Regions from separate parts of the Psychromonas saccharinae genome, predicted to be linked through region 3. Evidence: predicted binding sites of a transcription regulator. Region 3 holds the regulator's gene; each other region holds the start of a gene.
The links. The regulator ArgR, encoded in region 3, controls arginine synthesis, uptake and breakdown. The targets are predictions, from matches to a motif close to ANTGAATANNTATTCANT.
Positions count from the first base shown of each region.

Region 1: ACR30L_RS18050 (OadG family transporter subunit) is a predicted target of ArgR. The motif match lies at 3,056-3,073, and genes of this name have one in related genera.
Region 2: argC (N-acetyl-gamma-glutamyl-phosphate reductase) is a predicted target of ArgR. The motif match lies at 2,804-2,821, and genes of this name have one in related genera.

Region 1 is NZ_CP195153.1:4,032,792-4,037,378, forward strand. It holds gene ACR30L_RS18040 (sodium ion-translocating decarboxylase subunit beta) at 1-902, opposite strand, end outside; gene oadA (sodium-extruding oxaloacetate decarboxylase subunit alpha) at 912-2,726, opposite strand; gene ACR30L_RS18050 (OadG family transporter subunit) at 2,748-2,999, opposite strand; tRNA gene ACR30L_RS18055 (tRNA-Arg) at 3,694-3,770, opposite strand; tRNA gene ACR30L_RS18060 (tRNA-Arg) at 3,855-3,931, opposite strand; tRNA gene ACR30L_RS18065 (tRNA-Arg) at 3,997-4,073, opposite strand; tRNA gene ACR30L_RS18070 (tRNA-Ser) at 4,095-4,187, opposite strand; gene csrA (carbon storage regulator CsrA) at 4,356-4,538, opposite strand.
Region 2 is NZ_CP195153.1:4,003,848-4,008,434, forward strand. It holds gene ACR30L_RS17900 (ornithine carbamoyltransferase) at 1-886, opposite strand, end outside; gene argB (acetylglutamate kinase) at 897-1,679, opposite strand; gene argC (N-acetyl-gamma-glutamyl-phosphate reductase) at 1,693-2,703, opposite strand; gene argE (acetylornithine deacetylase) at 2,957-4,102, shown strand; gene ppc (phosphoenolpyruvate carboxylase) at 4,284-4,587, shown strand, end outside.
Region 3 is NZ_CP195153.1:131,537-136,123, forward strand. It holds gene glgC (glucose-1-phosphate adenylyltransferase) at 1-152, opposite strand, end outside; gene mdh (malate dehydrogenase) at 387-1,331, opposite strand; gene argR (transcriptional regulator ArgR) at 1,709-2,161, shown strand; gene ACR30L_RS00620 (type IV pilin protein) at 2,292-2,690, shown strand; gene ACR30L_RS00625 (transglycosylase SLT domain-containing protein) at 2,702-4,587, opposite strand, start outside.

The sequences.
Region 1 (4,587 bases), 590 kb from region 3:
GAGGCAGTACCAATTGAAAATGCAATCGCCCCCAAGGCTAAGATGCCTAATGTTTCCAAGTTTAAGAATTTATCTGCTGATAGTTTTGAACCAACACCTAATCCAAGGAAAATAGTAACAATATTGATTAACTCATTTTGTGCCGTATGACTTAAACGATCAACAACACCTGATTCACGCATTAAATTACCTAAGCAAAACATACCAATTAATGGTGTCGCAGCGGGCAAAAATAGAATGGTTAACATCAAGACAGCAAGTGGAAAAATAATTTTTTCCTTTTTGCTAACGACGCGTAACTGTTCCATTTTTATTGAGCGTTCTTCTTTTGTCGTTAGTGCTCGCATAATAGGCGGTTGGATAATAGGCACCAACGCCATATATGAATAAGCAGCAACAGCAATAGCACCAAGTAAATCAGGAGCTAACTTAGAGGCTAAGAAAATTGCTGTCGGCCCATCTGCGCCACCGATAATCGCAATCGCAGAAGCATCTTGTAGAGTAAATTCAAATCCTGGAATTAAGTTAAGTAAAATAGCACCAAATAGCGTTGCAAAAATACCAAACTGAGCCGCAGCGCCTAAAAACAATGTTTTAGGATTCGCAATCAATGCACCAAAATCGGTGAGAGCCCCTACCCCCATAAAAATAATTAATGGGAAAATCCCCGTTTCAATACCAACATGGTAGATGTAATAAAGCACCCCACCATCTTCAGTAAACCCTGCATTAGGAATATTCGCCAATATTGCCCCAAAACCAATAGGGAGTAATAATAATGGCTCAAATCCACGAGCAATCGCTAAGAATAAAAGGATGCAACCAACCGCAATCATGACTAGGTCGACTAAGGCAAAGTTAGCAATCCCTGTGTCCATCCAAAGTTTTATTAATCCGTCCACATGATTCCCTTAACCGATTGTAAACAGTGGTTCACCCACTATTACAGCATCGCCTTCTTTGACTAATATAGCTTGTACTACGCCTGCATTAACCGCTCTGATTTCAGTTTCCATCTTCATCGCTTCCAACACAAGCAGTACATCCCCTTCGCTTACTTGATCACCTTGTTTTGCGAGTACCTTAAAAACATTACCAGCCAATGGCGCAGTAAGATCTTCCCCTTCTCCAGCAGGTGCTTGTACTGGCGCAGCGGTCGATGTGGTCAAGTTTGCCGTAGGAGCCGCAGGAACAATACCATCGATACTGCCCTCAGGACCAACCTGCACAGTAAATAACTGACCATCTACAGCAACAGAATATGTCTCTGCTTTGCTTTTAGTCGCGGCTTTAACCGGTGCAGAAGAAGCGACATCATCGACACTCGGAACAGGCTCAAACGCATCTGGATTATCTCTGTTTTGTAGGAACTTCAACCCAATTTCAGGGAATAAAGCATAAATCAGTGCATCATCAATTTCTTGTTCAGCAAGCTTAATTCCTTTTTCTGTCGCCACTTTTTTTAACTCGGAAATAATATGATCCATTTCTGGCTTAATATTATCTGCAGGTCGACATGTAATAGGTTGGCCACCGTCTAACACTTTTTCCTGTAACTCTGTATTAACAGGTGCGGGTGTTGCACCGTACTCACCTTTTAAAACCCCAGCCGTTTCTTTAGTGATATTTTTATAACGCTCTCCCATCAACACATTGATCACGGATTGTGTCCCCACAATTTGTGATGTCGGTGTTACTAATGGAATATAACCAAGATCTTTACGGACAACTGAAATTTCTTTCAATACTTCATCCATCTTATCCGCAGCGCCTTGCTGTTTTAATTGGCTTTCCATATTGGTCAACATACCACCGGGTACCTGAGCAATTAAAATTCGAGGATCAACCCCTTTTAATTCACCTTCAAATTTCCCATATTTTTTACGAACATCACGGAAATAAGCAGAAATCTCTTCGAGTTTATGTAAATCTAATCCGGTATCACGCGCCTCACCCTCTACCATTGCAACGAGAGTTTCTGTTGCAGAGTGTCCATAGGTCATACTCATAGAAGAAATAGATGAATCAAGAATATCGACTCCTGCATCAATTGCTTTTTGTTGAGAAGCTAAACTTAAGCCCGTCGTTGCATGACAATGGAGTGCGAGAGGAATATCAGTACTGGCTTTAATTTTAGTAACTAACTCTTCAGCTGCATAGGGTTTAAGTAATCCAGCCATATCTTTTATGCATAATGAATGACAGCCCATATCTTCGAGTCGTTTAGCTGTATCAACCCAATTATCAATGGTATGAACAGGGCTGGTTGTATAAGAAATCGCCCCTTGAGCATGCCCGCCAACTTTAATGGCCGCTTTAATCGCTGCTTCAAAATTACGCACGTCATTCATCGCATCAAAAATACGGAACACATCAACACCGTTCTCGTGTGCACGTTCAACAAATTTTTCAACAACATCATCAGCATAGTGGCGATAGCCTAATAAATTTTGGCCACGTAATAACATTTGTTGTGGTGTATTGGGCATAACTGCTTTTAATTCACGAATGCGATCCCAAGGGTCTTCTCCTAAATAACGAATGCAAGAGTCAAACGTTGCGCCTCCCCAACTCTCAATCGACCAATACCCCATTTGATCGAGTTTTGCTGCGATAGGTAACATATCATCGATACGCATTCGGGTAGCAAATAAAGACTGATGCCCATCGCGCAATACTAATTCAGTGATTGCTAGTGGTTTAGACGCGTTCTTATTTTTATTCATTTTATCATTCCCTCTAAGATTTTATGCCGTTGTTCTTTTACGGTATTGCATGACAGCAGAGCTGATAGCCGCAACAACTTTTGGATCGATATCTGATGACTGAGGCTTAATTGCCTTTTGGACTGGCTTAGTCGCGACGGTAGGTTGATCTGCGTGTACAAACATTGCTAATAACTTGATAGCAATCATCAATAAACCTAAAAACATAAATACAAAGGTCATTCCTAACCCTAACAGCGTCATTGCCTTTAATAATAACTCGGTAATATCCATACTTTATATCCTATAGTTGTAGGTAACAGATCAATATTTATAGATGCATTCGTTATTCTGAATAAATATTCATAGCCATTTATTTTTTTATGGTTTTCAAAAAGACTAAATAAGTCGCAGACCTCTCTTTATGCCCCCTTAAAAGTCAAATAAAAAGCTATTTCTTTGTTAAAACCACTAAATTAACTATTTCATAATAGTTGATGAGCTTTACTGTGGGAACAGCATATCATACGAAATATTGTGCTCAATTGAAAGACAAGCAATATTGTGAACACCGATAAACTAAACACTAAAAATAATATGCTTATAAATAAAAGCTATTCAGTGCCAAATACGACTGTAAAAGCACTATTGCCAAGTCAAATTTCAATCAAAACGGTTTTATTTATTATGCTGAAACAAAAAGTATAAATATTCATTTAAGCTGAATACTTATATAAATTAACCAATACCCTCGGGGATACAGATGTAAAACTCCGATAAATTAACAATAAAACCAGCTGAGAACACTTTATTATAAGACCCTTTTAACATTTAATTTTGCTGTCAAGATCATAAAAAACAAGGAAAAAAATTTAGGAAAGCTTGGGATGTGATTTTTGTGCTTAATAACTCTTTTTTATACCCGACAATCATGAAATAAATCGAAAATAGAAAAATCATGAAAAAAGAAAGAGAGGAAATAAAGAGATGGTGCGGGTGAAGGGATTCGAACCCCTGACCGCCTGGTTCGTAGCCAGGTACTCTATCCAGCTGAGCTACACCCGCATGGTGTCATAATATTAAGTGGTTTAATATTATTAAGCTCTTAAAAACAAAAAAACTTACCGAAGTAAGCCTATTATCAAAGAATGGTGCGGGTGAAGGGATTCGAACCCCTGACCGCCTGGTTCGTAGCCAGGTACTCTATCCAGCTGAGCTACACCCGCCGCGATATTCTTTTGTTTTTAATTTTTTATTCTTAATACGCACATCTGTTACTACTAATAAAAGATGGTGCGGGTGAAGGGATTCGAACCCCTGACCGCCTGGTTCGTAGCCAGGTACTCTATCCAGCTGAGCTACACCCGCTTTAAGAATCTTTTAACAAAATGGCGGTGGAGGAGAGATTCGAACTCTCGAACAGGCTATAAACCCGTTACTCCCTTAGCAGGGGAGCGCCTTCGGCCACTCGGCCACCCCACCGTCGTCTTGTTGGCGCACATATTACTGTCTTATAAAAACAAGTCAAACATTTTTTAACAATCTTATTCTATTTGACTATTAAACAAGCAACTCATGACTTATGAGTGAACAACATCCCCTCTTAAAGCAAAAAAGAGCAATTAAGCTCTTTTATATTCGTTGCAATAATTAACTATTACCGTTCTCTTTTTCTGCTTGAATACGCATGTAAATCTCTTCACGATGCACTGATACTTCCTTCGGTGCATTAACACCAACACGTACCTGATTACCTTTTACACCTAAAACAGTCACGGTAACATTGTCACCAATCATTAAAGTTTCGCCAACTCTGCGAGTTAATATAAGCATACACTGCCCCTATTATATTTTTTATTTCCATTAATTCTATTTGCACTTG
Region 2 (4,587 bases), 620 kb from region 3:
TAATAGCGTTTTGAATATGCATTCTATTTTCTGCTTGATCAAAAATCAATGAAGCAGGGCCATCCATTACATCCGAAGTAATATCTAAACCACGGTGAGCAGGCTGACAATGTAATATATGCTGAATACCCGTTGCATCAAGTAATTCTTGATTGATCTGGTATGGCATGAATTTTTCTTTAATTTGTTCAAGTGGTGTATCGTCACCCATTGATAACCAAGTGTCACCATAAACAACGTCATAACCTTTAATATCTTCAATATTGTTGGTTACTGTAATAGTAGCGCCACTTTTAGCCGCTAATGCTTCCGCTTTTTTTAGAATTTGAGCATCAGGACTATGACCAATAGGACAAACAGCGGTGACAGTAGCGCCTAGAATAGCACCAGCAATAAATAATGAGTGAGTCACATTATTACCATCACCGATATAAGCAAGTTTAACTTGCGATACGTCATCATAATTCTGAGATAACGTCATAAAATCAGCCATCGCTTGGCAAGGGTGGTACAAATCACAAAGTGAATTAATAACTGGCACAGATGAATACTTGTTCATTTCTAATATTGTTTTGTGGTCATAAACACGTGCCACAATACAATCCGCCCAACGAGAAATATTTGCTGCAAAATCTTTCACATCTTCACGTTGCCCCATTTCACCATTCGCTTGGTCTAAATATACAGCATGACCACCCAATTTATGAATGCCAATATCAAACGTTACACGCGTACGTAGCGATTGTTTTTCGAATAACGTAACAACACTTTTTCCCGCTAATGCTTGTGCATATTTAGTCGGGTTTGCTTTTAAATCTTTACCCAGTGCAATAAGATCTAGTGCTTCTTGCTGAGTCATTTCTAAACCGGTTAATAAATTTTCCATATTCAACTCTCTACTTAACTACTTTTGTACCCACTGCTTGTCCGGCAAGCAATGACACTAAATTATCTGGGTTTTTCCAACTTGCCAACATAACATAACCTAATTGTTCTGCGGCTTGCAATGCTGCTTTTACTTTGACAGCCATGCCATCTTGAATCACATTCTCAGCAATGAGTTTATCTGCTAATTGAGTACCTAATTCAGGAATAACCTGTTTTTTATCGTCCCAAACACCATCAACATCGGATAAGAACACAAGCTCTGCATCAATTAACTCACAAATAGCAATCGCAGCTTGGTCTGCATTAACGTTATATAAACGCCCATCATCACCAATGCCAATCGAGGAAATAACAGGTAGATGGCCACCAGCAAGTAATCCATTGATTAATGAAGGATTGTTTGGACTACAAAGACCAACCGCGCCAAGATCTGGATCCATTTGTGTCACTTTACAACTAAAACCATCTGCAAGCGATAAGCCAACGGCAGAAAGACCAGCTTGTAACGCTTTTGCCATCAAAAGTTTATTTGATGTTCCTGCTAGTGCACCTGCAACATAGGGAATTTGTTCAAAAGGCGTAATTCTTAAACCATTTTTCTTCTGACTAACGATGTTCATTTTTTTTAAAACATCTTCAACAATAACACCACCACCATGTACTAATAACAATGGACGTTGTTTATCTTTTAGATATGCAGTTAAAGCCGAAAATAAATTGGTTAATGCCTGCTCATTTTCAAGTACTGCACCGCCGAGCTTAATCAATAAAGGTTTTAATGCGCTTGTCATGATTCTATCCTGTTTATAAAAGTGACGTTGTAATAGCAAAACCAAAACGCAAATTAATGCATTGTATTGCTTGTGATGACGCACCTTTTAATAGGTTATCAATCGCACTAAATGCAACCAAGTCTTCTCCTTCAACAGCCCAACCTAAATCACAGTAAGGTGTCCCTACAACATTTTTAAGTGCAGGGAACGTTCCATCCATCAAACGAACAATAGGTTTATCTGCATAGGCTTCTTGATAAGCTTGATTAACTTGCTCTGCAGTCACGCCAGCTTTTAGTTGCACATTAATACTGGCTAAAATTCCGCGTTTAAAGCTACCTAAATGTGGTGTAAAGACCACCGGCAATCCCAAATGCTGATCAATTTCAGGTTTATGACGATGGGTAAACACACCATAAGGTTGTAAACTAACTTCGCAGAAACTACTCACTACACTTGCTTTTCGTCCCGCGCCACTCACACCACTGGTCGCATTAATTGTCGGTTTAGTTCCCGCTTTGATTAAACCCGCTTCAGCCAAAGGCTTTAGAGCTGTTAATGATGCGGTTGTATAACACCCAGGCACTGCAATAAGATCAGTATTTTTAACCGCTTCAGCATTCCATTCAGCTAAACCATAAACCGCTTTTTCAAGTAATTGTGGATGTTGATGTGTAAAACCATAAAACTTATCATAAAAACCACTTTCATTAACTCGAAATGCACCGGATAAATCAAAAACAACAGTATTTTGCGCTAAAAATAATGGCGCAAGATCGTGGCTAACTTCATGCGCAGTTGCTAAAACAACAATGTCGATACCTTTACAGGCCGCTTCAATGCCACTGTTACCAAGTGGTTGTAATGGCATATCAACTACACCGAGTAAGTTACCATAAAGACTGGATAACTTTTTACCCTTATCTAAGCTACCTTCAGAAACATATAAACCAGCCAATTCGATGTCGGGATGACGGGTTAGAAAATGTGCTAATTCTGCGCCAGTATATCCGCTAGCACCCACAACAATGGCTTTTAACATAAAGAAGTTCCTGTTTTGTTGACTCTAAAAAAACGACAAGAATCGCAAAGAAATGTAGTCTAGATCTTTACTTCACGATCAAAAACACATAGTAACCAGAAGTGACTATTTATTCAATATTAATGAATATTTATTTTAAGGTATTTACTTGATCATTTAATCTGCTATTGTGTTGTGAAAGATAATTGTTATTAACAAACTATTCTTCCTTTATATACAACACAATTTTTCTCGATTTATTTAAAGGTGCACTATGTCATTGCCCCCATTTTTAAACCTATATAAAGATATTATCGCTATCCCATCAATCAGTTCAACCGACTCGTCATGGGATCAAAGTAATTTACAGGTCATTAATCAATTGGCTACGTGGCTTGAGCAACTTGGTTTCAAAAATGAAATCGAAGCAGTAAAAAATGCGCCTGGTAAATATAACTTAATCGCGACCTTAGGTGAAGGTGATGGCGGTTTATTACTTTCAGGACATACCGACACCGTTCCCTATGACGAGAAGCTTTGGACAACAGATCCTTTTACAGTAGTTGAAAAAGACGATCGTTTATATGGTTTAGGCACCATCGATATGAAAGGCTTTTTTGTATTTATTATTGAAGCACTAAAAGAGATCGATTTAACAAAGCTTAAGAAACCCCTACGTATTTTAGCGACTGCCGATGAAGAAACAAGCATGGCTGGCGCGCAACAAATAGGGCAACAAAAAAAGTTTAAACCCGATTATGCCATTATAGGTGAGCCAACTGGATTATCTCCTGTTGTGATGCATAAAGGAAATATGTCTGAAGGTATTCGTATCACAGGGCGAACAGGTCATAGCTCCGATCCTGAAGCAGGCTTAAATGCAATCGAAGTGATGTACCTCGTTATTAATGAATTAAAAAAAGTACAACAAAAACTCAAAGACAACTACTCTAACCCGCATTTTAAAGTTCCTTATCCAACCCTTAATTTTGGTGCGATTCATGGTGGAGATAGCCCTAATAGAATATGTGGTTGCTGTGAATTACACATCGATATGCGCCCCATTCCAGGTCTGACAACAAATGAATTGTTCATGATGATTAAGCAAGCACTATCGGAAATTGAAAAACGTTATCCAAAAAGTGTTGATGTTTACCATTTACATGAGCCAATTCCCTCATACCAATGCCCATTACACTCAGATTTAATTGAAAATGCAGAAATCTATACAGGTAACTCAGCAGAGAGTGCGAACTACTGTACAGAAGCGCCTTTTATTCAACAACTTGGCTGTGATACGATTGTTTTAGGCCCTGGACATATTGCACAGGCGCATCAAGCAGACGAATATCTTGACCTCTCATTCGTCAAGCCAACCAAAAGTGTTATTGAAAAAATGATAAAACACTACTGCAGCTAGCCTACAGAATACACAACACATGAAAGCAATTAACTTATGTAATTAAATTACCAGTTGATATAAAGAAGAATAAATTTGGATAGATTTTATTCACGCTATATTGATTGTTATACCGGTTATGATAAGTTAGTTATTCCTTTTTATTTATAAATGTAATTTTATTACAAGGATTATAGGATATATGACAGAAGAATATGCGAACTTACGCAGCAACGTTGGCTTATTAGGACAACTGCTGGGTAAAAGTATCAGTGAACATTTAGGTGCTGAGTTTCTTGATAAAATAGAAACCATTAGACAACTTTCTAAATCATCTCGCGCAGGTAATGAAAACGATGGTGAAACACTCGTTAACTTACTTAATAATCTATCCGATGATGAACTACTACCAGTTGCACGAGCATTTACTCACTTTTTAAATCTGGCTAATATCGCTGAACAATTTCATGGTATCTCTCGTCATTGCGACCGTAGTGTTTGTTCTC
Region 3 (4,587 bases):
CTTAAACCAGAATGCAAACAATTAGTGAGTGTGAAGTCGATAATTCGGTATTTTCCTCCAAAAGGAACTGCTGGTTTTGCTCTATCATTGGTTAACGGTGATAATCGAGAGCCAGTTCCGCCGGCTAGTACAATTGCTAATGTGTTGTGCATCCTTTACTCCATAGTTGTTATAACAAAAGATTTATTTTCATGGTTGAATGATGGTGTTAAAGAAAATATGCCCGTAGAAAACTGCATGTTTTTAATTAATCATGCAGTACTCGCTAACCATCTATTTCCTTTTTTGATGCAATATCACGTTATTTCACGATTGTTTTTCATATCAATTTAAGTATTGAAGGAAAAAGTTAATTTTGCCACTGATATTTTTGTTTTAATTGATTTTTATTTTGTTTTTATAAAATCAATTCCCTTTTGAATATCTGCATGTAGTATTTTTATCATATCTTGTTTTGTTTTCTCCTCGAATGGACTTAATTCTCCAAAAGGTAAAACCCGTTCAATACCATGCACGCCTAATAATAAAGGTTGAGTAAAAAAAGGAGAGCAGGGGTTACCACCATCAACATATGCATTTTCAATAATACCTTGTTTCCCTAATAGGGCTTTGACAAGGCTAACGCAGAAAATGGAGGCTGCATGTGCCATTGATAGGGTTGCGGAGCCACTACCTGCTTTGGCTTCTATGACTTCTGTGCCGGCATTTTGAATACGTTTGGTTAGTTCAATCACTTCTTCTTCCGTGAATTTAACCCCTTGTACTTGTGAAAGAACTGGTAATATTGTTTTACCACTGTGGCCTCCAATTACACTGATATGAACATATTCAGCGGGAATACCTTTTTCTTCGGCAATAAAATCTTCTGCACGAATAATATCAAGAGTCGTTATACCAAACAGTTTGCGTTTATCGTAAATATTGGCTTTTTTTAATACTTCCGCTGCAAGTGCAACGAGTGTGTTAATCGGATTCGTAATTATCCCAATACATGCGTTGGGTGAAATTTCAGCTATATTTTCAATAATGTATTTAACGGTATTTGCATTGTTATTGAATAAATCGGCTCTATCCATACCCGGTTTTCTAGCGATACCTGCACAAATAATAATAACGTTGGCATCTTTGATTGTATTCTTAAGTCCATCGTCTCCGCTATAGCCTTCAACTTGAATACTTGTTGGTATATGGCTTAAATCTTTAGCGACTCCCGGTGTCATTGGATTGGTATCGTATAGTGATAAAATAGAATTTTCTGGTAAATTAATTTTTAATAATAAAGATAATGCTTGACCAATTCCGCCTGCTGCCCCTATTACTGCTACTTTTATGCTACCCATAGAAACCTCCAAAAGTGATCATAACTTTAAATAGATTAGTCTTCTTTTTTTTAAAAAGTAGAGATTTCGTTGAGATGATTGTTTGAATGTGATCAATACAAGTAAATCGGGTGAATAATGCACAATTTAGAGAGGTGATAGTGGTCGAACCTTTTCATATTTGAATGCGCTTTATGGCATTTAAAATTTCTTATTGTATTGACGATTTATTTCTCATTGGTGATTGGCATAGCATGATGATGGAAATAAAGGTACAATTCACCAAAATAAATATGAATATTTATGCATATTTATTAACGATTTATTTATTGATAATTGTTTTTATCTTACAGTTATTTCCCTAGAAATTTGTTTTAGAGTTATTCAATATGAAGCACACGATCGAATTAATGGACTTTTTTAGAGATTTGTTAAAAAAAGAACGATTGAGTTCACAGGGTGAAATTGTAGACGCTTTATTACAAGCGGGTTTTCATAATATTAATCAATCTAAAGTTTCTCGCATGTTGAGTAAATCGGGTGCCGTGCGTACACGCAATGCTAAAGGTGAGATGGTATATTGTTTGCCTGCTGAGTTAGGCATTCCGATGACCACGAGTCCACTTAAGAACTTAGTGCTTGATATTGATCATAACGAAAGCCTTATTATTATTCATACAAGCCCCGGTGCAGCTCAACTTATTGCGCGTTTACTTGATTCTATTGGTAAAGCAGAAGGTATTCTTGGGACGATTGCCGGTGATGATACCGTCTTTATTACGCCCGTGAGTTGCAAAGATATGAAAGTCACACTTGAGGTTATTAAAAAACTATTTGCTTAGCCGTTAAACATGAATAATTAATAAATCCCATTTTTGCAATCCGGTCGATTACTTTCTACACTGATATTAGTTATCTCAATATCATCTGTTATTTTAAGAACTGAAGCTGAGGAGAGTGGTCGTTTCATTGATGGAAAGTAAATCTGGATTTACGTTAATTGAGTTATTAATTGTAATTGCCATTGTGGCCATTCTATCTTCGCTTGCCTACCCATCCTACCAATCTCATATCATACAAAGCCGACGAACTGATGCGCAAACTGAATTATTGAAGGCACAATTGAAGCAAACTAATTTATATATTTTAAGTAGTTATTCAAATTTAGCAGCCAGTGTTGGTTTACCAACAGATCACGATTATTATAACTTTAGTGTTGTTTCTGCGGGGGTAAAAACCTATTTGATGAAAGCTGAAGCTAAAATGGATGCGTCACAGTATCGAGATGTGGTCGATTGCCGGACTTTGTTTATTGATCAAAACAGCCATCATACAAGTGATGGCAGCACTGATAATAATCAGTGCTGGTAGATGTTATATATTTAAAAGTGTGTATTAATTTCTTGGTTGGTTAAAAACTCAAGCGGTTTATCTAAGATATGTTGATAAATAACATTATAAGCGAGTACATTTTTCACATAACGTCGGGTTTCATTATAGGGAATGCTTTCGACCCAACTATCCATTGATAAATTGTTCTTTTGTGCATTAGCAAGCCAGCGATCAACTCGGTTAGGTCCTGCATTATAGGCGGCTGTAGCGAGGACTCGGTTACCTTGATAACGCTCTAAAAGCATATTCAGATAAGCACCTCCAAGTTGTAAATTGATTTCACCTTCCGATAATTGCGCAGTGCTTTTATAATCAGTTAAACCAATTTTACGTGCAGTTTCCTTCGCAGTACCTGGCATTAATTGCATATAACCTTTTGCACCAGCGGGGGAATTAGCATATTCATCAAAAGAACTTTCCTGACGTGTAATGGCATAGATATAACTTGAAGCTATTTTGTATTTATCTGCCGTGTAATTAAATATATCAGGTTTTACTTCTGGGAAACGGATATTTAATGCATCCCAACTTTTAGATCGGATGCTTGCAACAACAGAAAGATGGGACCATCCGTTTTGTTTTGCATATAAACCCAATTGTCTTTGTTGATCAATATTTTTTCCTTGAAGTAATCCTTCCCATTCACGTTTTAATAATGTGATGTGTTTTTGAAAAAATAATTCACCTATATGCGCAAGTGCTGTCTCATAAGGACTTAAGCTTTTGAGATTGTTAGGTACAACAAGGGCATTAAATTGATAGGTTAGCCCTAATTTCTGAGCCGCTAAAAAACCGTAATAAGTACGGGTGTTAGCAAGCTTTTTATATAATAAATCTGCCTTTTGCGATGCATTATTATTTTCAAAAACACGGGCTTGCCAATATTGCCATTTACTGTTTAATTTTTGGGATGCGGATAATTGTTGTATCCAAAATTCAATATCAGCCCAGTTATTATGTTTGATGGCATAACGGATGCGTCGCTCGACCAGTGAATCGTCATGTAAACTGGGGAGTTCTTTATCTAGCCATGGAAATAAAGCGCTTCTTTCGTGGATCAGAATACGATTTACCAAGTATTTTTTTAGTGTGTTTTTTTCGGATGCATTAAACCCTATTCTTTTATTATAAAGTGCGTAAGCGTCCATCCCGAGATTAATATTTTTTCTCGCTAATCTTTGAATAGTGGGAATTAATAAGTCGTATTGGCTGTCTTTACGCTGTTTAAATAAATCATTGGTTAATATTTTTTCTGGCGCTTGATTTACATCGAGTAATTCTTGTGCGAGAGATTGATTCGACGTATTTATCAATTTACTGAGATAACGGAGTAAAGACGTTTGGTTACTTTGATATGCTAATTTAAATCGTTCCCAAATTAATGGTTGGGTGATTTTTTTATTGGCAAAGTAATAAGCTAAAACAGGATCACAAGCGTTTGGTAATGAATATCCAGTTAACCATGTTTTTTCGACATCAGGCCATATTTTTTGTGCTTTATTTAAGGCTATTTTTGCTTGGAATTGATAACACTTTAAATCTCTTGATTTTGGCAGCGCAGGGTAAAATGTAAGATATTCTGACCAATATCTATTTTTAGCTAAGTAATATAAATAACTACGTTGTAAATCATTACTGATTTTATGTTCTGAATTTTTTTTAATAAACGCTTGAATGGTTGGTAAATTTGCCGGACTAAAGTTTTCCTTAAGGTATGCATAATCAAGCAAGTAGCGTAAAGGGTAATCACCTAATACTTGAGATTGCTGTTGTGCTTCAAGCCATAATCCCTGTTCCTGGAGTTTAACCGTATTGGCATAGAGAGTCCGTTGCTCGTCTAATGTCAGTGCTTGGGTTAAGCTCGACTGAAGTAACA